Regions from separate parts of the Cypionkella sinensis genome, predicted to be linked through region 4. Evidence: riboswitches for the same ligand, from Rfam matches in the RefSeq annotation. Region 4 holds a riboswitch; each other region holds the start of a gene.
The links. A riboswitch is a leader RNA that binds a small molecule or an ion and turns the genes downstream of it on or off. The one in region 4 is predicted to bind cobalamin.
Positions count from the first base shown of each region.

Region 1: it holds a riboswitch for cobalamin, as region 4 does, so the genes downstream of both, ACFOGH_RS15095 (DUF1636 family protein) here and ACFOGH_RS18310 (aromatic ring-hydroxylating oxygenase subunit alpha) in region 4, are expected to answer to the same signal.
Region 2: it holds a riboswitch for cobalamin, as region 4 does, so the genes downstream of both, ACFOGH_RS09215 (energy-coupling factor ABC transporter permease) here and ACFOGH_RS18310 (aromatic ring-hydroxylating oxygenase subunit alpha) in region 4, are expected to answer to the same signal.
Region 3: it holds a riboswitch for cobalamin, as region 4 does, so the genes downstream of both, ACFOGH_RS09280 (DUF1636 family protein) here and ACFOGH_RS18310 (aromatic ring-hydroxylating oxygenase subunit alpha) in region 4, are expected to answer to the same signal.

Region 1 covers NZ_JBHRTO010000001.1:3,047,500-3,052,903, reverse strand. Annotated here, with positions in the region: gene ACFOGH_RS15110 (oxidoreductase) at 1-33, opposite strand, end outside; gene ACFOGH_RS15105 (LysR family transcriptional regulator) at 115-1,035, shown strand; gene ACFOGH_RS15100 (Gfo/Idh/MocA family protein) at 1,132-2,250, shown strand; cobalamin riboswitch at 2,305-2,519, shown strand; gene ACFOGH_RS15095 (DUF1636 family protein) at 2,551-2,994, shown strand; gene ACFOGH_RS15090 (ABC transporter ATP-binding protein) at 2,991-3,758, shown strand; gene ACFOGH_RS15085 (ABC transporter substrate-binding protein) at 3,767-4,696, shown strand; gene ACFOGH_RS15080 (FecCD family ABC transporter permease) at 4,751-5,404, shown strand, end outside.
Region 2 covers NZ_JBHRTO010000001.1:1,849,574-1,854,977, forward strand. Annotated here, with positions in the region: gene ACFOGH_RS09205 (GTP pyrophosphokinase) at 1-711, shown strand, start outside; gene cobF (precorrin-6A synthase (deacetylating)) at 1,058-1,789, opposite strand; gene ACFOGH_RS09215 (energy-coupling factor ABC transporter permease) at 1,893-2,558, opposite strand; cobalamin riboswitch at 2,591-2,806, opposite strand; gene cobA (uroporphyrinogen-III C-methyltransferase) at 3,016-3,768, opposite strand; gene ACFOGH_RS09225 (cobyrinate a,c-diamide synthase) at 3,765-5,102, opposite strand; gene cobM (precorrin-4 C(11)-methyltransferase) at 5,099-5,404, opposite strand, start outside.
Region 3 covers NZ_JBHRTO010000001.1:1,863,024-1,868,427, reverse strand. Annotated here, with positions in the region: gene bluB (5,6-dimethylbenzimidazole synthase) at 1-91, shown strand, start outside; gene ACFOGH_RS09290 (cobyric acid synthase) at 186-1,631, opposite strand; gene cobO (cob(I)yrinic acid a,c-diamide adenosyltransferase) at 1,842-2,492, opposite strand; cobalamin riboswitch at 2,531-2,731, shown strand; gene ACFOGH_RS09280 (DUF1636 family protein) at 2,815-3,198, shown strand; gene cobW (cobalamin biosynthesis protein CobW) at 3,199-4,233, shown strand; gene cobN (cobaltochelatase subunit CobN) at 4,237-5,404, shown strand, end outside.
Region 4 covers NZ_JBHRTO010000002.1:659,695-665,098, forward strand. Annotated here, with positions in the region: gene ACFOGH_RS18305 (2Fe-2S iron-sulfur cluster-binding protein) at 1-952, opposite strand, end outside; gene ACFOGH_RS18310 (aromatic ring-hydroxylating oxygenase subunit alpha) at 956-2,194, opposite strand; cobalamin riboswitch at 2,264-2,463, opposite strand; tRNA gene ACFOGH_RS18315 (tRNA-Lys) at 2,718-2,793, opposite strand; gene dapF (diaminopimelate epimerase) at 2,890-3,726, shown strand; gene mtaB (tRNA (N(6)-L-threonylcarbamoyladenosine(37)-C(2))-methylthiotransferase MtaB) at 3,723-4,982, shown strand; gene ACFOGH_RS18330 (NAD(P)/FAD-dependent oxidoreductase) at 5,315-5,404, opposite strand, start outside.

The sequences.
Region 1 (5,404 bases), on a different contig from region 4:
GAAACGTCCGGCGGCGGCGGCGGGTTGGGTCATGGTGATGCTCCTGTTGATCTAGCCAAAATATCCGTTCGGCAGAAATTGATAATCCGGCCAGATCCGAATAGGTTGTTCGGTATGTCGAACAATACAGCCTCATTAGATGATCTGCAGATCTTCCTTGCCGTGACCGAGGCCGGGGGATTTCGCACCGCCGCGCGCCGTTTGGGGCTTTCGGCCTCGACCGTCAGCGAAACCATCACCCGGCTCGAGACCAGCATCGGCGCGCCCCTGCTGACCCGCACCACCCGCTCGGTGATGCCAACCGAGGCCGGGCGCAATCTGGCCGCCCGGATCGCGCCGCTTTTGGCTGAAACGCGCGCCGCGCTGAACGATGTGCAAAGCGCGCCGGGTCAAGTGCGCGGGCGCTTAAAGCTGAACGTGCCGGGGGCGGTGATGGTGGATATTCTGCCCCCCTTGCTGGATCAGTTCATGGCGCGCTACCCCGATGTCCGGGTTGAGGTGGTGGTGGATGACCGGCTTGTCGATGTCACCGCCGCCGATTGCGACGCGGGCATCCGCTATGGCGAGCATCTAGCGCAAGACATGATCGCCGTACCGATTGGGCCACGGCTGCAACACGCGGCCTTGGTCGCAGCACCATCCTATCTAGCGCGTCGCGGCACGCCGCTGCACCCAAATGACCTTGTTGCCCATAATTGCATCCGCATGCGCTTTGCCAGCGGCGCGCTGACTGACTGGACGTTTCAACGCGGCGCTGAGGTGATTGCGCTAGATCCAGCGGCGCGGCTAACCCTTGGCACTGTGGCGGCGGCTGCAGCGATTGATCTGGCCATCGCCGGGCACGGCCTGATTTTCACCTTTCAGAACTGGTTGCAGCCACATCTGGACAGCGGCGCGCTGGTGCCCGTGCTGCAAGACTGGTGGCCACAGTTTGACGGGCCGCAGTTGTATTTCTCCAGCCGGTTCATGCCGACACCTTTACGGGCCTTTGTGGATCTGGTCCGCGCGCAGCGCGCCCAGCCTGATGACTTTTGACGAGGTTCCGCCCCACCAAAATATGCGGCGCTTGACCGGCGCAGGGCGCGATTCTAAGGCCAAATTCACCCAGTTTCGCAGCGAAGGACCCCCGATATGAGCAAACCAAAACTTCGCATTGGTCTGATTGGCACCGGCTTTATGGGCAAGGCGCATGTGTTTGGTTTCACCTCTGCCCCGCGGGTGTTTGAACTGCCGTTCGATCTGGAGCTGCACACTATCGCCGACATCACCCCGGATGCCGCTGAGCGCGCGCGTGTGACGCTTGGCTTTGCCCATGCTACCGCCGACTGGCGCACGATCATGGCGGACCCTGCGGTTGATCTCGTGTCGATCACCGCGCCCAACGCCTTGCACAAGGAAATGTCGCTGGCAGCCATCGCAGCCGGAAAGCATGTGTATTGCGAAAAGCCGCTTGCGCCGATGGCGGCGGATGCGCTGGAGATGACGCTGGCCGCCGAAGCAGCGGGGGTGAAAACCCAAGTCGGCTTCAACTATCTGTGCAACCCGATGCTGGCACTGGCGCGGGAAATGATTGCGGCGGGCGAATTGGGTGAGATTCGCGGCTATCGAGGCCTGCATGCCGAAGATTACATGGCCGACGCCAACGGTCCCTACACCTTCCGCCACGACCCCGCAGGCGGCGGCGCTTTGGCCGATATCGGCAGCCACGCGCTTGCCACCGCCGAGTTTCTCTGCGGCCCGATCAGCCGCGTGATGGGCGATGTTGTGACCATGATCGCCGAGCGCCCGGATGGCCGCGGCGGTCGCAAGGCGGTGATGGTGGATGACGTGGGCCGCGCCTTTCTGCGCTTTGAAAACGGCGCCACGGGCAGCATCGAGGGCAACTGGATCGCCACAGGCCGCAAGATGCAGCACGATTTTGAGGTCTATGGCACCAAGGGTGCACTGGCCTTCAGCCAGGAACATTTCAACGTCCTTAATTACTTCAGCACTACTGACGCCAAAGGCCGCCAAGGCTTTCGCCGCATCGAGGCCGGGCCAGATCATGCACCCTATGGTCTGTTCTGCGTCGCCGCAGGCCATCAGATTGGCTTCAACGACCTGAAGGCAATCGAGGTCGCAGGCTACATCAATGCCATCGCAGGCAAAGCGCCCGAGCCGTTCAACTTTCGCAAGGGTCTGCGGATTCAAAAATTGGTCGAAACCATTCACGCCTCATCCAAGGCTGGGGCATGGATGGATATCGCCTAAGGCGCAAAAGCGCCGCCGCCTGTCGCTGTTCGCATTGACAGCGGCGGGCAAATCCCGCTTCATGCCCGCGATGGTTTCGGCAGACGCAAAGTCGCGCCGGATGAAAAGGGAATACGGTGTGGTGTAGGCAAAAGCCGCCAAATCCGTGACTGCCCCCGCAACTGTAAGCGGTGAGCGAACCTGCAAAGTCCACTGCCCCAAAGGGGTGGGAAGGCGCAGGCCAGCCACGACCCGCGAGTCAGGAGACCTGCCATCATAGCCGAAACAATCATCCGGGCGGGGTGCCTGGGGAAGGATGCTATGATTGAACTGCAAGGGCCTGCGCAGGCCCAAGACCCTGCCATGCGGCAGAGCGCAAAACGCCATCAAATTCTGGTCTGCCAAACCTGTCGGCACAAGGACAGCCCGTGTTTCCCCGGCCTTGCGCTGTTGGAAAAGCTGCGTCTGGCGGTCAGCGAGGCCAAAGGGCTGGGGGAGGATTTCGAGATTTCCGGCACCGCCTGCATGGCGGGCTGTGATCGGCCCTGCACCGTGGCTTGGCGCGCGACGGGCAAGGCCACCTGGCTGTTCGGCGATATCGACCCGGACGCCGATATTGACGCGCTGGTCGATTTTGCCACGCTTTATCAACGGCTTGACGATGGCTGGTGCCGCGCCGCTGATCGTCCCGGCAAACTCGCGACATCGACGCTCGCCCGTATTCCCGCCGCGCTGATCGTTACCGCCGAGGGTCAGTTGCAATGACCGGACCTATTCTGGAAGCGCGCAATCTGTGTTGGGGGCCGCCGCGCCGCCCCGATATCTTGACCGACATCAGCTTTGCCATGGCCGAGGGCGAGGTGATGGCGATCTGCGGTGCAAACGGGGCGGGGAAATCCTCGCTTCTGCGTCTGCTTTATCGCTATGTGCCCCCCCGCAGTGGCACGGTCAGCCTGATGGGTCGCGATCTTTGGCTGCATACGGCGCGCGAAACTGCCCGCACCGTGGCAGCGGTGCTGCAAGAACAGCCGACCGACTTTGCCCTGACCGCACGGCAGATCGTGGCGCTGGGCCGTCTGCCGCATCGGGCAGGCTTTGCCAGTGCGGCGCTGCGCGACACCGAGGTCGTCAGCGCGGCCTTGGAGCGGCTGGATCTGGCGCGCTTTGCCGATATGCCGTTTGGCACGCTGTCGGGCGGCGAGAAGCAACGTGTCATGGTCGCCCGTGCGCTGGCGCAGGAACCGCGCGTGCTGATTCTGGATGAGCCGACCAACCATCTGGATATCCGCCACCAGCTTGAACTGCTGGCGCTGCTGCGCGGCCTTGGCCTGACGGTGATCTGCACCCTGCACGACCTGACCCTGGCCGCGCAGTTTGCCGACCGCGTGCTGGTTCTGGCCGATGGCCGGGTGCTGTCGGATGGCCCCCCTGATCTGGCGCTGTCCGAGCATCACATCGCCACCGCCTTCAATGTCACCGCCCGCGTGGACCGCTCTGGCCCCGCGCCGCGCTTCTCTTTTCATCTGTAGGAAAAACCATGAAATACGCTCTGATCGCCCTGTTGCTCTCTGCAACCTCGGCTGCCGCCTTTCCCGTCACGGTGAAAAGCTGCAACCGCGATGTCACCTTTGACGCCGCCCCGAAGGCTGCGATTTCCAACGATGTGAACCTGACCGAGATGATGCTGGTGCTGGGCCTGCGTGATCACATGGTCGGCTACACTGGCATTTCCGGCTGGAAAACGCTTGATCCCGAAATGCGCGAAGGCGTGGCCGAACTGCCCGAGCTTTCCGCGAAATATCCCAGCAAGGAAGTTCTTGCCGGGGCGGATGCCGATTTCTTCTTTGGCGGGTGGAACTATGGCATGAAGGTTGGCGGCGAAGTCACCCCTGAGACGCTGGAGCCTTTGGGCATCAAGACCTACGAGCTGACCGAAAGCTGCATCTTCGTCGGCCCCAAGGCGAAAAGCAGCATGGATGACATGTATAACGACCTGCTGAACCTTGGCCTGATCTTTGGCGTCGAAGACAAGGCAAAGGCGCTGGTCGAAGGTTACAAGGCGCAACTGGCCGAGGCTACCAAGGGCGTTGATCACAGCAACCCCCTGCGCGTGTTCGTCTATGACAGCGGCGAAGACACGCCGTTTACCGCCGGCAAATACGCCATGCCCACCGCCCTGATTGAGGCCGCAGGTGGCGTCAACATCATGGATGATCTGGACAAAAGCTGGGCCACCGTCGCGTGGGAGCCTGTGGTCGAGCGTAACCCGCAAGTGATCGTCATCGTCAACTATGGCGATGTCACGGCCGAGCAGAAAATCGCCTTCATGAAGGGCAACCCGGCTTTTGCCAACATCGACGCGGTGAAGAACAACCGCTTCGTGGTGCTGGAATATGTCGAGGCTACGCCCGGCCCGCGCAATATCAAAGCGGTGGAAAAGCTGGTCGCGGGCTTTGCGGCGCAGTAAGAACAATCTGCGCCGGGGCAAACGCCTCGGCGCAATGCTTTGAAAGGCAAGCCGATGGCCGACCTCACCCAACCCACCGTCGCCAGCGCTGCATGGCACCTGTCGCGCCGCGCGGGTCTGGTGCTGGCGGGCTGTGGTGTGCTGGTTTTGTCGATCATTCTTGCGGTATCTATCGGCGCGATTGCGATTCCGCTTTCCACCGTCTGGGGCATCGCGTTGAACCATGTGATCCCCGATGCCGTGCCCGTCACTTGGTCGCCGGGCCGTGCCGCGATTGTCTGGGACATCCGCTTTCCCCGCGCGATCCTCGCCGCATTGGTCGGCGCGGGGCTGGGGCTGACCGGGGCGGCGCTGCAATCTGTTACGCGCAACCCGCTTGCTGATCCGCATCTGTTGGGCATCTCATCGGGTGGGGCCTTCGGGGCGATTTTGGCGTTGATGCACACGGGCATGTTTCTGGGCCTGCTGACCGTGCCACTGCTGGCCTTTGCCGGGGCTTTGGCCGCCACCGCGCTGGTGCTGGGCATCGCACAATTCGCCCGCGCCACCTCGGCAGATCGGCTGGTGCTGGCAGGCGTTGCCGTCAGCTTTATCATCATGGCGGGCGCGAATATCCTGATCTTCCTCGGCGATCCGCGCGCCACGCATACGGTGGTGTTCTGGATGCTGGGCGGGCTAGGCCTTGCGCAATGGCCGCATCTTTTGTTC
Region 2 (5,404 bases), on a different contig from region 4:
AGATCGCTTCACTTGGTTTGCAAACTGGGTGAAATACGAAAGAATTTACCAGAATACTCTGAAATATCAGAGCAGCCATTTGAAATACAAATTAGAACGGCACTTCAACATGCTTGGGCTGAAATCGAACATAAAAGACGGTATAAAGGTAAATTCTCGCTCCCATACGATCTGCAGCATCGACTTATGATAATTTCAGGAACACTCGAGCTTGTTGATCGAGAGTTTTCTGAAGTTGCGACCAAGGCCGATGAATATGCTAGCAATCTGATAAATAACAACGATCACACTTCTGACAGCGATGTAATTTCTGTGGTTGCGGCACAAGCTTTGTATGAAAGATATATCGAAAACTATGGAAATTCTATAAAGATAGGGGATAGCCACCCAAATCGACCACTCTCTGGCGCTATAGTCAATGAACTTATTGAGTTTGGAATTGACAAAGTTGATAGGCTTAGAGCATTAATTGAAAGCCTCCCCCCGAATCTCATCTCGATTGCGAGATCGCTCGGCGCCTCCATGGCCGCAAACAAATTCTATAGAATCGCAATGTTCAATTCTGATTTCGATGGATATTTTGATAGAGTAAAATCAACCAAACTAATCAGCATTGATCCAGATAATCTGAAATTACTGGAAAATTTATTCAAAAGAAACGATCTTGAGGAGTACTTAAAAACGAAAGGAGTAAAATTGACCCCCTCTTAGTCTTTTAAATATTTTTAGATACAGGGACATCATCCGCACTATACAGAGTTAACTCGCCAATTCTATATTCTCTATTCACACTTCCTTAACCACCCCTCCCCCACCCTCACCCTTGCATTTCCCCTTAATGTATGCACATAAATGTGGGACTGGGACGAACCAAAGCGCCAAGCCAAGGACGACAGGTATCTTGCATTGGCGATTGGTGGGCGAATTTGATAACCATACGCGTGGTAGGCTGAGTTTACCCCACCGCGGTAGAACCTTAACAAACCCTTAAAACCACACCTCTAAGTCATTGATATAAAACAAACAAAAAAGGTCCCGAGTTGGGACCGGCCAAATCCTAGCCCCGCCGCAGCAGATAGATGTCCATGATCCAGCCATGCCGCGCCCGCTCGGCTGCCCGCAGGGCCACGATCTGCGCGCCCACTTCGGCCAGCGGCCCCTCGACGATGACCTGCTCGGCCATCCCCACATACCCCCCCCACCAGATATGCAGCCCTGCCGGGTCCAGCGCCTGAAACGAACACTCCCCGTCCAGCATCACCACCGCCGTATCGACGCCCAAAGGGAACCCCTCATCCCGCAGCCTTCGCCCGGTTGTCACCACAAAGGGCGCGCCGATCTCATTCAGGGCGATGCCATGCGCGGCTGTCAGGGCATGAATAGACGTCACCCCCGGCACCACCTGCACCCGATCCGGTGCCAGCCGTGCCGCGATCCGCAGGGTGGAATCGTACAGGCTAGGGTCGCCCCAGACCAGCAGCGCCACTTGGGCAGCATCCCCCATCGCCGCCTTCCAGACGCCTGCAATCCGGTCGTGCCAATCCTCTACCCGGGCCTTGTAATCAAGGATGGTCTCATCCCGCACCGGCAGGTCGAACTCGACGATCCGGGTGGCGGGGTTGGTCAGGACATCGCGGCAGATCGCAAGGCGCAGTTCGGCCAGATCTGCCTTGCCCTCGCCCTTGCGGGGGATCAGGATCAGATCGGCAGCATTGATCGCCTTGATCGCTTGCAGGGTCAGATGATCCGGGTTGCCGGTGCCGATACCGATCAAGGTCAGGTCAAACATCGCAGCCCCCCAAAGCAAACGCGCCGACCCCAAGGACCGGCGCGTTGATCTCTAAAGCCTTCTGAGCCGCGCGACCAGAGCCATCGCGGCCAGTTGAACGCCCTTAGGCCGTGTGCAGGCGCGGGGTGGTCAGGCTGGAGGCGCGGCCCAGTTTTGCCAGCGCCAGCACGCCCAGGTCGACCACAGGCTCGATCAGGATGACCAGCATATACGAGAAGCCAAAGCTGCCGATGGCCGCCAGATTGGCCGCGCCGAAGCCTTGGCCGTAGACCGCCCAGAACGCCACCCATGCCACGATGCCGCCCTGATAGGCGGTCGACAGCATCAGGGCCTGACGGTATTGCAGATCGACATAGGCCATTTTGGTCGGGATCACTTTGGTGGCCAGTGCTTGCAGCGCGAACAGCGGCACCAGCAGGGTGGTCAAGTTCATGCCATACTGCGGCACGTCTTGCGGGGCGAAGAACAGGCCTTGGATCAGCAGGCCCATCATCAGGCCAAGGGCCGCAGGGGCGGCGCCAAACACCAGAAACAGGGTCGAGCCAAGGATGAGATGCACCTCGGAGACGCCAATCGGGAAATGCGGCAGCACTTCGAAGAACACGAAAACCAGCACCGTGCAAAGCGCCACGCGTGCCGACAGGGACACCAGCCCGCGCTGCTTCAGATCGTCAAACGCCAGTTTGCCCGCATAGGCGGCAGCGGTGGCGGCGGTGGCATAGGACAACGCCAGTTTGGCCTCGGATACGAGGCCCGGTTCGATATGCATGTTACTCTCCATCCCGTCACACCCGACGGTTTTTTGCGTTTCTTTGCAGGGCCGGTCTCCTGGCTCGCGGGTCGATGCGGGCTTCCGCCTTCCCAGCCTTGCGGCCAGTGGCATATTGGAAGCACGCTCTCCGCATACAGTCGCGGGGGCGGCTGGGGCTTGGGGTGCCGATTGGTCCACCCTTTCCCCATTCTCGTTTCAGTCCAGACGCTTTGCGTTTTCAGGACACCTTGCATGTTCACTTGGCACTGCAGCTTGGGTTTGCGCAAGCAGAAATGCGTCTTTTCGCGACCGTTGCACGACATGGGGCGCGGTCAGGGCCCGTGCCATGCGCAAGCATGAGCCATCTGGGGCAAGATGCCCCTTCCCCGCTGGGAATGACTTGTGGTCTTCAGCGGATTTTCCACGAAATACCACAATATGTTGTGGTGGCACGCCAAAATCGGGACCGTTTCGGTTAAGGTGCGGCCCCAGGGTCGTCGGCATTCTGGCCCGCAAAATCGGCCAAGGGGCCGTAGAAGATCAGCGCCGGATGTGGGCTTTGGGCGTCTTGCAAATGCGCGACGAGGCTTTCAACCGTGTGGCGGGTGATCTGTTGATCGGGGGTCGAGACGGCCTCGGCCAGCAGCGCGGGCGTCTCGGCGGGCAGGCCGTGGGCGATCAGTTTGGCGGCCAAGGCGGCGAAGGTGCGCCGGCCCATATATACCACCGTGGTCGCCATCGGATCGGCCAGAGCGGCCATGTTGGTCGTCTCGGGCAGGCCGCCGGTGACATCGGCCCCGGTGATGAACTGCACGCGGCGCGCGGTCAGGCGGCGGGTCAGCGGGATGCCGTAGGCTGCGGCAGCGGCAGAGGCCGAGGTGACACCCGGAATGATTTCGTAAGGGATGCCAGCGGCTTGCAGGGCCACGATCTCTTCTTCCAGCCGCCCGAACATGCCGCTGTCGCCGGATTTCAACCGCACCACCTTTTGCCCGGCCAAAGCGTGATCGACCAGCAGACGGCTGACATGATCTTGCTTGGGCGAGGGTCGCCCTGCCCGCTTGCCCACCGCGATCAGATCGGCTTGCGGCGCATGGCCAAGGATCGGCCCCGAGGACAGATCATCAAACAGCACCACCTCGGCGGCGGCCAAGCGCTGCACGGCCTTCACCGTCAGCAACTCCGGGTCGCCGGGGCCAGAGGATACAAAAGATACAAAACCGCTCATGTCGCCTCTGCGATCAGATGAAAGAAGGTGCCAGAGGACTGACCACCACCCGGTTGCACCCGCATGGAGCCGGTTTCAGGCACTGCTGTATCGGTGGCATCGCGGACTTCTGCAAGGGGGGCATCGGGTTGTGCTGCGATGGTGGCATAGTGAAACTCGTGGCCGCGCAGGCGCGCGCCCGCGCCATGGCCCGCAAAGGGCGCATGGGTGGCGGCGATGCGGTAGCCCAGATGCATCCGGCGCTTGGCAAAGCTGGTCTCGAGGCCCAGAAGGCCCGCCATTTCGTGGCGCAGACCCTGCGCGTCGATCAGGCCCGCGCCCATCGCCATATAGCCACCGCATTCGCCATGCACGGGTTTGGTTTCGGCAAAGGCGCGCAGTTTGGCGCGGAAATTCTGTGCCGCGGCGAGTTTGCCTGCGTGCAATTCCGGGTAGCCGCCGGGCAGCCAGCAGGCCTGCGCCGTGGGATCGGGGCCTTCGTCGGCGAGGGGGGAGAATGGCAGGATCGTGGCCCCTGCGGCGCGCCAACCGGCGAGAAGGTGCGGATAGACAAAGGAAAACGCCGCATCGCGCGCCAAGGCGATACGCCCTGCCGGGGGGGTGATAGACAGGGGCTGCTGGGTGGGAAGGCTGCCACGGGCGGCGGCGCGCAGGGCGGCAAGGTCGAGATGTTCAGCGATGAAGGCGCCAGCCTCGGCCAGCAGGGCTTGCAGGTGTGGCTGTTCTTCGGCTTGGACCAGCCCTAAATGGCGTTCGGGCAGTGCGATGCTGGCGCGGCGCGGCAAGGCGCCCAGCACCGGAATGCCTGCGGCTTGCATCCCTACGCGCACCAAGGCTTCGTGGCGGGGTGAGGCGACGCGGTTCAAGACCACGCCCGCAAAGGGCATCTCGGGGCGCATGGCGCGAAAGCCCATCGCGACGGCAGCGGCAGATTGGGCTTGGCCCGAGACATCCAGCACCAGAACCACCGGCCAGCCCATCATCTGCGCGACATCAGCGCTGGCCCCGGTGCCGAAAGCGCCTGGTTTGGCCACGCCATCGAACAGGCCCATCGAGCCTTCGGCAAGGATCAGATCGGCGTCTGCGGCGACCGAGGTCAGCCCGGTGATGCGATCAGGCGTCATCGCCCAACTGTCCAGATTGACCGAGGCGCGGCCCGATGCTGCGGCGTGGAAGGCCGGGTCGATGTAGTCAGGGCCGGATTTGAACGGCTGCACGGTGATGCCCCGCGCGCGAAATGCCGCGAGCAGGCCCAGCATCAGCGTGGTCTTGCCGGTGCCCGAGGCGGGGGCCGATATGAGCAGGCCCGGAACTTTAAGGAGGGGGGGGATCATGTGGCGTCCGGGAAGCGCGGCTCGGTGCCGACGGGACGGAAGCGGCGGTCGTAGTCGCCGGCGTAAAGGCGGCTTTCCTCAAAGCCTTCGGCGGCGAGGGCGGGGCCGACGAGGATCAGCGCCGTGCGCTCCATCTCCGCGCCGATGGCGGTTTGCAGCGTGGCAAGGGTGGCGCGCACGATCCGCTCATCGGGCCATGTGGCGCGCCAGACCACGGCGACGGGGCAGTCGGGGCCGTAGTGGGGGGTGAGGTCTTTGACAACGTCTGCCAGCACATGCACCGACAGATGGATGGCCAGCGT
Region 3 (5,404 bases), on a different contig from region 4:
CATCGGCCATCCTGAGTTCATGGACGACACCCCGCTTTTGCACCGCACCGGCTGGCAGGAAAACGCCCAGACCGAATGGCTGCGGCGCTGATCGCAGGTGCGACGCCGCCCCGGACTTGATCCGGGGCCTCACCTCAGCCCAAGAGGCCCCGGATCAAGTCCGGGGCGGCGTGGGAATGGGGCGATTACCGCGCCAAGCCGAGCAGGCCTGCCACATCAACATGCGCTTCCAGATGCGCGGCGAGGGCGTCCAGCGCCGCCTCAACCCCCGCGCCATAAGACAGGTTTGAGGCTTGCGCGCCAATCTGGCGCAGAAAGCCCGCACGGAAGGCATCATTGGCGAACATGCCGTGCAGATAGCTGCCCATCACCCGGCCATCTGTGGAAACCGCCCCCTCTGGCTGACCGTTCACAAAGGCAAAAGGCCGTGCGCGGTCAGGCCCTTCGGTGCGGCCGATGTGAATCTCATAGCCCTGCATCGCAAGGCCGGTCGCGGCGTGAATGGCCTCGGTGCGGGTCAAGCGCTTGTCTGGGGTCATCTCGGTGTCAACCTGCAGCGCGCCAAGACCAGCCGTTTCACCCGCCGGGCCTTCGATGCCGCCCGCGTCGCGCACGATCTGGCCCAGCATCTGATAGCCTCCGCAAATGCCCAGCACGCGCCCGCCCCGCCGCAGATGCGCGGCCAGGTCAATGTGCCAGCCCTGCGCGCGCAGAAAGGCCAGATCACCACGGGTGGATTTGCTGCCGGGGATGATCACCAGATCGGTGTCACCGGGCAGCGCCTCGCCGGCGCGGATCATCGACAGGCTGACGCCGGGTTCCTGCGCCAAAGGATCAAGGTCATCGAAATTGGCAATCCGCGACAGGGTCAGCGCCGCGATCTTGTAGGCCCCCGCGCCGCCGCCTTTCGGCAGGTCCAACGCATCCTCGGCGGGCAGTTTATGGGCACCCGCAAAGAACGGCACCACGCCAAAGCCGCGCCATCCGGTGCGGGTTTCGATCAGCCGATAGCCATCGTCAAACAGCCGCGGATCGCCGCGGAACTTGTTGATCAGGAACCCCGCAATCATCGCATTGTCGGCTGGGTCCAGCACCGCCTGCGAGCCGACGATCTGCGCGATCACCCCGCCGCGATCAATGTCGCCGGTCAGGATAACCGGGCAATCGGCGGCTCGGGCAAAGCCCATATTGGCAATGTCACCCGACCGCAAGTTAACCTCAGCCGGACTGCCCGCGCCTTCGACGATCACCAGATCGTGCCGCGATTTCAAACGGTTAAAACTGTCCAGCACCGGGGCCATCAGCTTTGGCTTCAACGCCGCATACTCCCGCGCCTTCACCGTCGCGATGCGCTTGCCCTGCACCACCACTTGGCTACCCGTCTCGGATTCCGGCTTCAGCAGCACCGGGTTCATATCGGTGTGCGGATCAAGCCCGCAGGCCAGCGCCTGCAACGCCTGCGCGCGGCCAATCTCGCCACCGTTGGCCGTCACGGCGGCATTGTTGGACATGTTCTGCGGCTTGAACGGCGCCACCGACAACCCGCGCAACTTTGCCGCGCGGCATAGCCCCGCCACCAGCAGCGATTTGCCGACATTCGACCCCGCGCCCTGTATCATCAGGGCCTTCATGCCTGCCACCGACGCTGCACGCGGATCATGCGGAAGCCTCCGGCGGGAGTATTTTCCGCCAAGATGAAGCCACCGGCTTGGAATTTTTTGCGATGCGTCTGGTCGCTGACAGAGTTGGGCATTGTCGTTCTGCCAACTTCATCTTGGCGAAAATACTCCGGGGGTTTGGGGGCTGGCCCCCAGTCTGATCTGTCAAACTGCGCCACAGCCTTAGAACTCCACCCCCGGCTGCGCCTTGATGCCAGAGCGGAACGGATGCTTGATCAGTGTCATCTCGGTCACAAGATCAGCGGCCTCGATCAGTTCTGGCTTCGCGTTGCGCCCGGTCATCACCACATGCGTCAGCGGCGGTTTCTCAGCGGCAAGGAAGGCCAGCACCTCGGCGATGTCGAGGTAATCGTAGCGCAAAGCGATGTTGATTTCATCCAGCAGCACAAGCCGGTTGCCGGGGTCGCGGATCAACTCCTTGGCCTTTTCCCAGCCCTTTTCCGCCATGGCAATATCGCGGGCGCGATCCTGGGTTTCCCAGGTAAAGCCTTCGCCCATGGCGTGAAATTCGCACAGGTCGGGGAAATGCGTCTCGATGATCCGCCGCTCGCCGGTATCCCATGCGCCTTTGATGAACTGCACCACTGCACAAGGCATTTCATGTGCGATACAGCGCAGAATCATCCCGAACCCGCTGGAGGATTTGCCCTTGCCCGCCCCGGTGTGGACGATCAGCAGCCCTTTATCGCCCGCCTTGCCCGCCATGATCTTATCGCGTGCGGCCTTCTTCTTTGCCATCTTCCGCGCATGGCGGGCGTTTTCGTCGCCCGAAGCGTCGGTATCAGATTCTGCGATCAGGATAGGGTCAGACATGGGGCCATCCGTTGCTTGACATGGCGCGTGGTTCTGCCACAGGTGAACCCAGCGCTGGTTCCTGTCTATGACAGGCCAAGAGGGAATGCGAAAGGGGGCGACCCCAAAAGCTGCCGCCCCCGCGACCGTGACCGGAGAGGTTGCCTGAGGCCACTGGAGCAATCCGGGAAGGCGGGCAGCCGTGGGGGCCAGCCCCCGGATCCGCAAGCCGGGAGACCTGCCAGCGCATGTGACTGAACGGGCGAACGGGGTGTTTCGCAACCAGCAGGTGGCCGCATGGCCGCCCTTCTGGCCATCCCCATCGCCGCTATAGGGTAGGCCGATGAGTGTAACGTTGCATGTCTGCACCACCTGTAAGGCGGGTGAAGTCGTGGAAGACGGACAGCCCGTTGCCGGTGCGAAGCTGCTGGCGGCGTTGCAGGCGGGCGCGGTTCCGGCAGGCTTGCGCATTGTCGGCGTGGAATGTCTGTCGGCCTGCAATTCCGGCGCTGCGGTGGCGTTGTCGGCACCGGGGCGTTGGTCTTATGTTTACGGTCGCCTGACCCCTGCCGATGCGCCCGATATTCTGCTGGGTGCCGCCGCTTATCTGGATGCCCCTGATGGCATCGTGCCGTGGCGTGCGCGCCCGGTGATCTTCCGCAAGCAGAGCCTTGCCCGAATCCCACCGATTATCATTCCCCCTATTCTTACGGCTTTGGAGGCCTGAATGTCTGATCTGTCGAAAATCCCCGTCACTGTGATCACCGGCTTTCTGGGCGCGGGCAAGACCACGCTGATCCGGCATCTGATGCAGAATCCGCAGGGCAAGCGGCTGGCAATCCTCGTCAATGAATTTGGCACCGTCGGCGTGGATGGTGACATTCTGAAATCCTGCGCCGACGACAATTGCCCGGTGGAAAACATCGTCGAGCTTGCCAATGGCTGCATCTGCTGCACCGTGGCCGATGATTTCATCCCGACGATCGAGGCTTTGATGGCGCTGCCGCAGCGGCCAGATCACATCATCATCGAAACCTCGGGTCTGGCCTTGCCGAAGCCGCTGTTGAAGGCCTTCGACTGGCCCGCTATCCGCTCGAAAATCACCGTCGATGGCGTGATCGCCTTGGCCGATGCCGAAGCAGTTGCGGCGGGTCGCTTCGCGCCGGATGTGGCGGCGGTGGATGCGCAGCGCGCAGCCGATGAGTCCATCGACCATGAAACGCCTTTGTCCGAGGTGTTCGAGGATCAACTCGCCTGCGCCGACATCGTGTTGATGAGCAAGGCCGATCTGGCGGGTGAGGCTGGCTTGGCCGCCGCGCGCGCCGTGATCGTGGCGGAAAGCCCGCGTCCTATCCCGATTCTGGCGATGTCCGAAGGCATCATTGATCCGGCGTTGATCCTTGGCCTGAACGCGAAGGCAGAGGATGATCTGGCGGCACGCCCCTCGCATCACGATGGTCATGATGACCACGAGCATGATGATTTCGACACCGTGGTGATTGATCTGCCGGAAATCAGCGATGTCGATGCTTTGGTGGCGGCCATCCAGCGCCTCGCCGATGAACAGCATATCCTGCGGGTGAAGGGCTATGTGGCGGTCGCAGGCAAGCCGATGCGGCTGCTGGTGCAGGCAGTGGGCGCGCGGGTGCGGCATCAGTTTGACCGGCCTTGGGGGGCGTCCCCGCGCAAGGGGCAGCTTGTGGTGATTGCCGAGCATCACCATGTCGATCTGGCAGCGATCCGCGCGGTGCTGGGGGCCTGAGCCATGCATGTCGTCTTCCGCGAAAGCCATGGGCTGGAGGATACGCAAACCCCGTTCGATCTGGGTCAGACCCCGGCCGAACTGGTGGTGTTGTCGTTTTCCGACAGTGACCTTGGCGCTTTCGCGGCGGGATGGCACCGCGCAAATCAATCAGGGGCTGGGGGGAAGCTGCCGACGCTGCGCTTGGCCAATCTGGTGGCGCTGCAGCATCCGATGTCGGTGGACACCTATGTGCAGCAGACCCTCGTGGGGGTCAAAGGTATCCTCGTGCGCCTGATCGGCGGCGAGAATTACTGGCCCTACGGCCTGATGCAGTTGCAGGATCTGGCGCGGCGGCAGGGTATCGCCTTGGCGGTGTTGCCCGCTGACGGGCGTGAGGATGCGGCACTCGACGCCCATTCCACCTTGCCGATCAGCACCTTGCGGCGGCTGTCCACGCTCTGCGATGCGGGCGGGGCGGTGGCGGCGCAGGCGGCTTTGGCGCAGCTTGCCTTGGCGGCGGGGCTTTATGCGGGGCCGGTGCTGGGCGACAAACGGGTGCCCGATTGTGGCTGGTATGACCCTGACCGCGGCGTGATTGCGCAGCCCGAGGTGGCAGACCCGGCGGTGGCGGTGACGTTCTATCGCTCGTACGTGACATCGGCCGATACTGCCCCCGTTGATGCGCTGATCCGCGAATTTCGCGCGCAGGGCTTGGCGGCTTACGGCTTGTTCGCCCCGTCTTTGAAGGCACCGGGGGCGGGGGATTTCCTGCGCGGCGCGCTGGCGCATCTGGCCCCGGTGGCGGTGGTCAATGCCACCGCTTTTTCTGCGCGCGGTGCCGATGGGGCGACGCCGCTGGACGATGCCGGTTGCCCGGTGTTTCAGGTAGCTTTGTCGACCGCCCGCCGCCGCGACTGGGCGGGGTCCGAGCGCGGTTTGTCGCCCGCAGATCTCGCGATGCATGTGGTCTTGCCCGAGGTGGACGGGCGGATTTTCGCGGGCGTGATCAGCTTCAAATCGCCGGGGAAACGCGACCCCGATCTGCAATTCTCCCGCTTTGCCCACCGCGCCGATCCGGGCCGCGTGCAGGCGACGGTAGCAAGGGTGCTGGGCTGGCTGCGCTTGGCGCAAACCCATGCCAGCGCGCGTAAACTGGCGGTGATCCTCTCGACCTATCCCGGTCGCCCCG
Region 4 (5,404 bases):
CCTTGCACGTCCCGCACAACCCAAAGGTGCAGCCCGACGGAATGTTCAGCCCCGACCGCTTGGCCACCGCCAAAACGGTATCGGTCTCGCCACAAGCAGCCACCACGCCACTGTCGGCAAAGGTTATCTCGGCCTGCGCCCCCTCCTCGGGCGTCACATCGTCCAGCACTGGCGCATCGGCCTCGCTGCCCACCGCCAGCCCAAAGCTTTCCTGATGATAGCGCGCCATGTCAAAGCCCAGGCTTTGCAGCATCTCGCGCACCGCCTGCATGAATGGCTCGGGGCCACAGCAGAACACCTCACGCTCCAGATAGTCCGGCGCCATCAGCCCCAGCATGATCTGGCTCAGCCGCCCCTTATACCCCGGCCAAGCCCGGAACGGATCAGCCTCCTCGACCGTAAAGCGCAACTGCAACCCCGGCACGCGGTTGGCAAACTGCTCAAGCCGCTCGCGGAAAATAATCTCGGACGGACGCCGCGCCGCATGCACGAATACGATGTCCGGCATCTGCCCCGAATCCCACGCCCAAGTGGTCATCGACATCATCGGCGTAATCCCCGACCCTGCCGAGATCATCAGATATTTCGGCGAGGGATGGCGGTGGAAACTGAAAATACCCGACGGCCCATAAGCCTTGATCATCATCCCCGGACGCAAGTTATCCAGCATCCAACGCGTGCCAACAGACGTGCTTTGCGCCTTCACCGTGATGGTGATCGACAGGGGCCGCGACGGCGAGGACGACAGCGTATAGGTCCGCTGCACATTGCCGCCCGGAACTGGCAAGTCCAAAGTTATGAACTGCCCCGGCTGATAATCAAACCACGCCCCATTCGGCGCGCGGAAGGCAAAGGTAGCGGTGTCGTCATTCTCCGGCACCACCATTGAACATTCCAGCATCTGGCTGTCGTTCCACGGCTCGGCAGTCCAGTTGGCACGCGTTTTCGCCATGATCTACTCCGCCGCCAAGGCGGGCTTCGGCGCCATCCGCTCGGTCATCACGTTGCAATACCAGTCAATGAACTGGATCACGCCTTCTTCCTGAAACGTCGAATAGGGCCCCGGCTCATAAGCAGGTGAAAGAATGCCCTTCTGGTTTTCCTCGACCACCAGACGATCTTCGTCATTGGTGTGCATCCAGACCTCGGTCAGCCGGTTCAGATCGTAATCCACGCCTTCCACCGCATCCTTATGCACCAGCCAAGTCGTCGTAACCTGCGTTTCGGTGGCCGAGATCGGCAGCACCCGGAAGGTGATCGCATGATCGCCCAGGAAGTGATTCCAAGTGTTCGGGTAGTGATAGAACAACAGCGTGCCCGCATCATTGAACGGCATCGCGCCCATCCGCTTGGCCACCGCCGCCTTGGTATCCATCGTATAGCTTTCGGCGTTGTTCAACAAAGGCACCCGCGCCAACCGCCACTGCATCGCTTTGTCATGGGTGAAGCGCGACGGCAGGCCTGCAGCCTCACACCGGGTCCAATGCGCCAGAATCTCGCCGCTGGCCTCATTCGGGCCATTCATCGCCGCGATTTTCGGATTGTCGCTGAACGTCCTGCACAAAGACGGATGCGAGCCGCCACAATGATAGCATTCGCGGTTATTCTCGATCACCAGCTTCCAGTTGCCATTCTCGACGATGGTCGAGCTGAACGCCACCTTGGCATCCTTCAACCCCGAAGGGGCAAGGAACCCCGGCATGGTCTTGGCCAGTTCGGCAATCGGCGGCGGCACTTGCGCAAGGCAGATAAAAACCATCCCGCCCAGATCGACGCAATGCACCTTCTTCAAGCCATGCTCGGCGGGGTTGAAGCCTTCCTGCATGTCGCGGGCATATTGCAGCTTGCCGTCCAGATCATAGGTCCATTGGTGATAGGGGCAGACGAGTTTCGGCGAAGACCCGGTTTCTTTGGCGCACAGCCGCTGGCCGCGATGGCGGCAAACGTTATGAAACGCCCGGATCATGCCATCGTTGCCGCGCGTGATCACCACCGGATAGGCACCGACCTGCATGGTCATGAACGCGCCCGCTTTCGGCAGAGATGCAGCAGGGGCGGCAAACAGCCACTCGCGATACCAGATCTGCTCCAGATCGGCGGCATAAACCCCGTCATCGCAATAAAGCGCATGGCTCAGGGCATAATCCTTGCGGCGGGCAAGCAGTTCGGAATGGATTTCGGCTGAATTAAGCATCTGGCACCTCATGAGTCCCCGCCTCCCGCGCGGACAGTTGTGTTGGCAAACCGGACGCATCCGGCTGGGCTGATCTTTCGGGGCAAGGCTGGTTTCCGGGCTGCGAAATCGGGACTTTCACCCCCAGCGCGACACCTTCCCAAAGCTTGCGCCTCAGTGGCCTCCTGTCACGCCTTTAACTTCATCACCGTTGCGGGGGCAGCGCCGGCATTACACCGGCTTCCCAATTCTCCATCCTTGCGAATGGCACCTTACAACGCTCATAAATCACGGCCCCGCATGTCGGGATAGATCATTTACGACCTCTGCCGATACATCAAAGACCTTGCCATAAATCCCCGCCGATCCAAAGCAAGAAGCCCGATTCGCAGGCAGAAAATCAGCCGCAAAACTCGTGACGTTTTTCAGACCATCCCGCGCGCCTGATCCCGCAGAATCGTCGACCTGCATCGGTAAGTGTTGCTGATTTCGATCCCGGAAAAACCAAAGGCCCAACCGTTTCCGGTCGGGCCTTAAGGTGTGGTGGTGAGCCGGACGGGACTCGAACCCATGACCCGCTGATTAAAAGTCAGCTGCTCTACCAACTGAGCTACCGGCCCACAACTGCCGCGCTGATTAGGGGGCGGGGCGGATGGGGTCAAGGGGCAAAACGCCGCCCTCTGGCAAAAAGCTGCGGCGCGGCGTATATGCGGGCCATGGAAAACCGCAAAGCACCAAGCCAGATTGCCTTTATGAAGATGCACGGAGCCGGAAACGACTTTGTCATCATCGACTCACGCGGTCGCGATACCGTCGTGACCGCCAAACTGGCACAAGCTTTGGGCGACCGCCACCGTGGCACGGGCTTTGACCAACTGGCCGAGATCAGCGATTCGCAAGACACCGATTTCACCTTGGATTTCTGGAACAGCGACGGCTCCCGCGCCGGGGCCTGCGGCAACGCCACCCGCTGCGTGTCCGATTACATGATGCACGAACTTGGCAGCGACGCCCTCAGCCTCACCACGCAACGCGGCACCCTGCATGCCAAACGCCTGCCCGATGGCCGCGTCTCGGTGAACATGGGCCACCCGCAGCGCGATTGGTCCGAGATCCCGCTGTCCCACGCCGTCGATACCTTAAACCTGCCGCTGCCCGGCACCCCCGCCGCCGTGGGCATGGGCAACCCACATTGCGTGTTCTTCGTCAAAGACGCCGAAGCGGTTGACCTGCCCGCCGAAGGCCCCGGCATCGAACATCACCCGCTGTTCCCACAGCGCACCAATGTCGAATTCGCCCATCTCATCGCCCCCGACCATCTGCGCATGCGGGTGTGGGAGCGTGGCGCAGGCATTACCCTCGCCTGCGGTTCCGGCACCTGCGCCACCGTCGTAGCCGCCCATCTGCGCGGCCTCACAGGGCGCGCGGTGACGGTCGAGGCTGACGGCGGCACCCTGCAGGTCGATTGGCGCGACGACGGCGTCTGGCTGACCGGCCCCACCGCCCACGTGTTCAGCGGCACCCTGACCCCCGCCTTTCTGGCCGCGCTATGAACGCCGCCCCACCGATCTTCGCCACCCTCGGTTGCCGCCTGAACGCCTATGAAACCGAGGCGATGAAGGAACTCGCCGCCGCCGCAGGTGTCGAAGGTGCTGTCGTGGTCAACACCTGCGCCGTCACCGCAGAGGCCGTGCGCCAGGCCAAACAGGAAATCCGCAAACTCGCCCGCGAAAACCCCGGCGCACAGATCATCGTCACCGGATGCGCCGCACAAACCGAGCCCGAAACCTTCGCCGCCATGTCCGAGGTCACCAAGGTCATCGGCAACACCGAGAAAATGCAGGCTTCCACTTGGGCCAGCCTGAAGGCCCCCGACCTGATCGGCATCACCGAAAAGGTGCAGGTCGATGACATCATGTCGGTCAAGGAAACCGCAGGCCACCTGATCGACGGCTTTGGCCGCCACCGCGCCTATGTGCAGGTGCAAAACGGCTGCGACCACCGCTGCACCTTCTGCATCATCCCCTATGGCCGCGGCAATTCCCGCTCGGTTCCCGCCGGAGTCGTGGTCGAACAGATCAAACGCCTCGTGGACAAGGGCTTTAACGAGATCGTCCTCACCGGCGTTGACCTCACCTCATGGGGTGCCGACCTGCCCGCCCAACCCCGGCTTGGCGATCTGGTCATGCGTATCCTGCGCCTTGTGCCCGACCTGCCCCGGCTGCGGATTTCCTCCATCGACAGCATTGAGGCCGACGATGCCCTGATGGCGGCCATCGCGTCTGAGCCCCGCCTGATGCCCCACCTGCACCTGTCACTTCAGGCGGGCGACGACATGATCCTGAAACGCATGAAGCGCCGCCACCTGCGCGATGATGCCATCCGCTTCTGCGAAGACGCGCAAAAACTCCGCCCCGACATGATCTTCGGCGCCGATATCATCGCAGGCTTTCCGACCGAAACCGAGGCGATGTTCGAAAACTCCCTGAAACTGGTGACTGACTGCAACCTGACCTTCCTGCACGTCTTCCCGTTCAGCCCGCGCAAAGGCACCCCCGCGGCGCGGATGCCGCAAGTGAAAGGCCCCGAGATCAAATCCCGCGCCGCCCGCCTGCGCGCCGCGGGTGACGCCGCCCTCACCCGCCACCTGACCGCGCAAATAGGCGTCACCCACCGCATCCTGCTGGAAGGCCCCCGCCTGGGCCGCACCGAGCAATTCACCGAAGTCGCCTTCGCCACCGATCAGTCCGAGGGCCAAATCCTGACCGCAACGATCAGCGGGATTGAGGGCGCGCGCCTGCTAGCGTGACCGCCTGCGGCAGCCGCGGATGCCTCCGGCGGGGATATTTAAGCGCAGAGGATGACCAAAAGCCTCTCCTTTGGCATTTCACATTGGCCCAAATACTCCCGCCGGAGGCTCCCACAGTCGCCCAAAGCGCAACGCCCGTTGTTCAAGCCCGCTCAGCCGGTCAGTCCCAACATCTGCGCCCCTCCCAAGCCGCTCCGGACTTGATCCGGGCCACATGGCGTCAACCCGCGCAGATGCCCGCCTGCTGTACCAAATCTGAACAAGGCGTTAACGCCACAAACCAACTCCCTGTTGTCAAACAAGACAATTCAGGTCCCAACTCGGGACCGCCCTTAAACCCGAAATCCCTCCGGCACCGCATCGCGCCCCTCCAGCACCAGATCGACCATCACCTCGGCCACTTTCGGGGCCATCCCGAACCC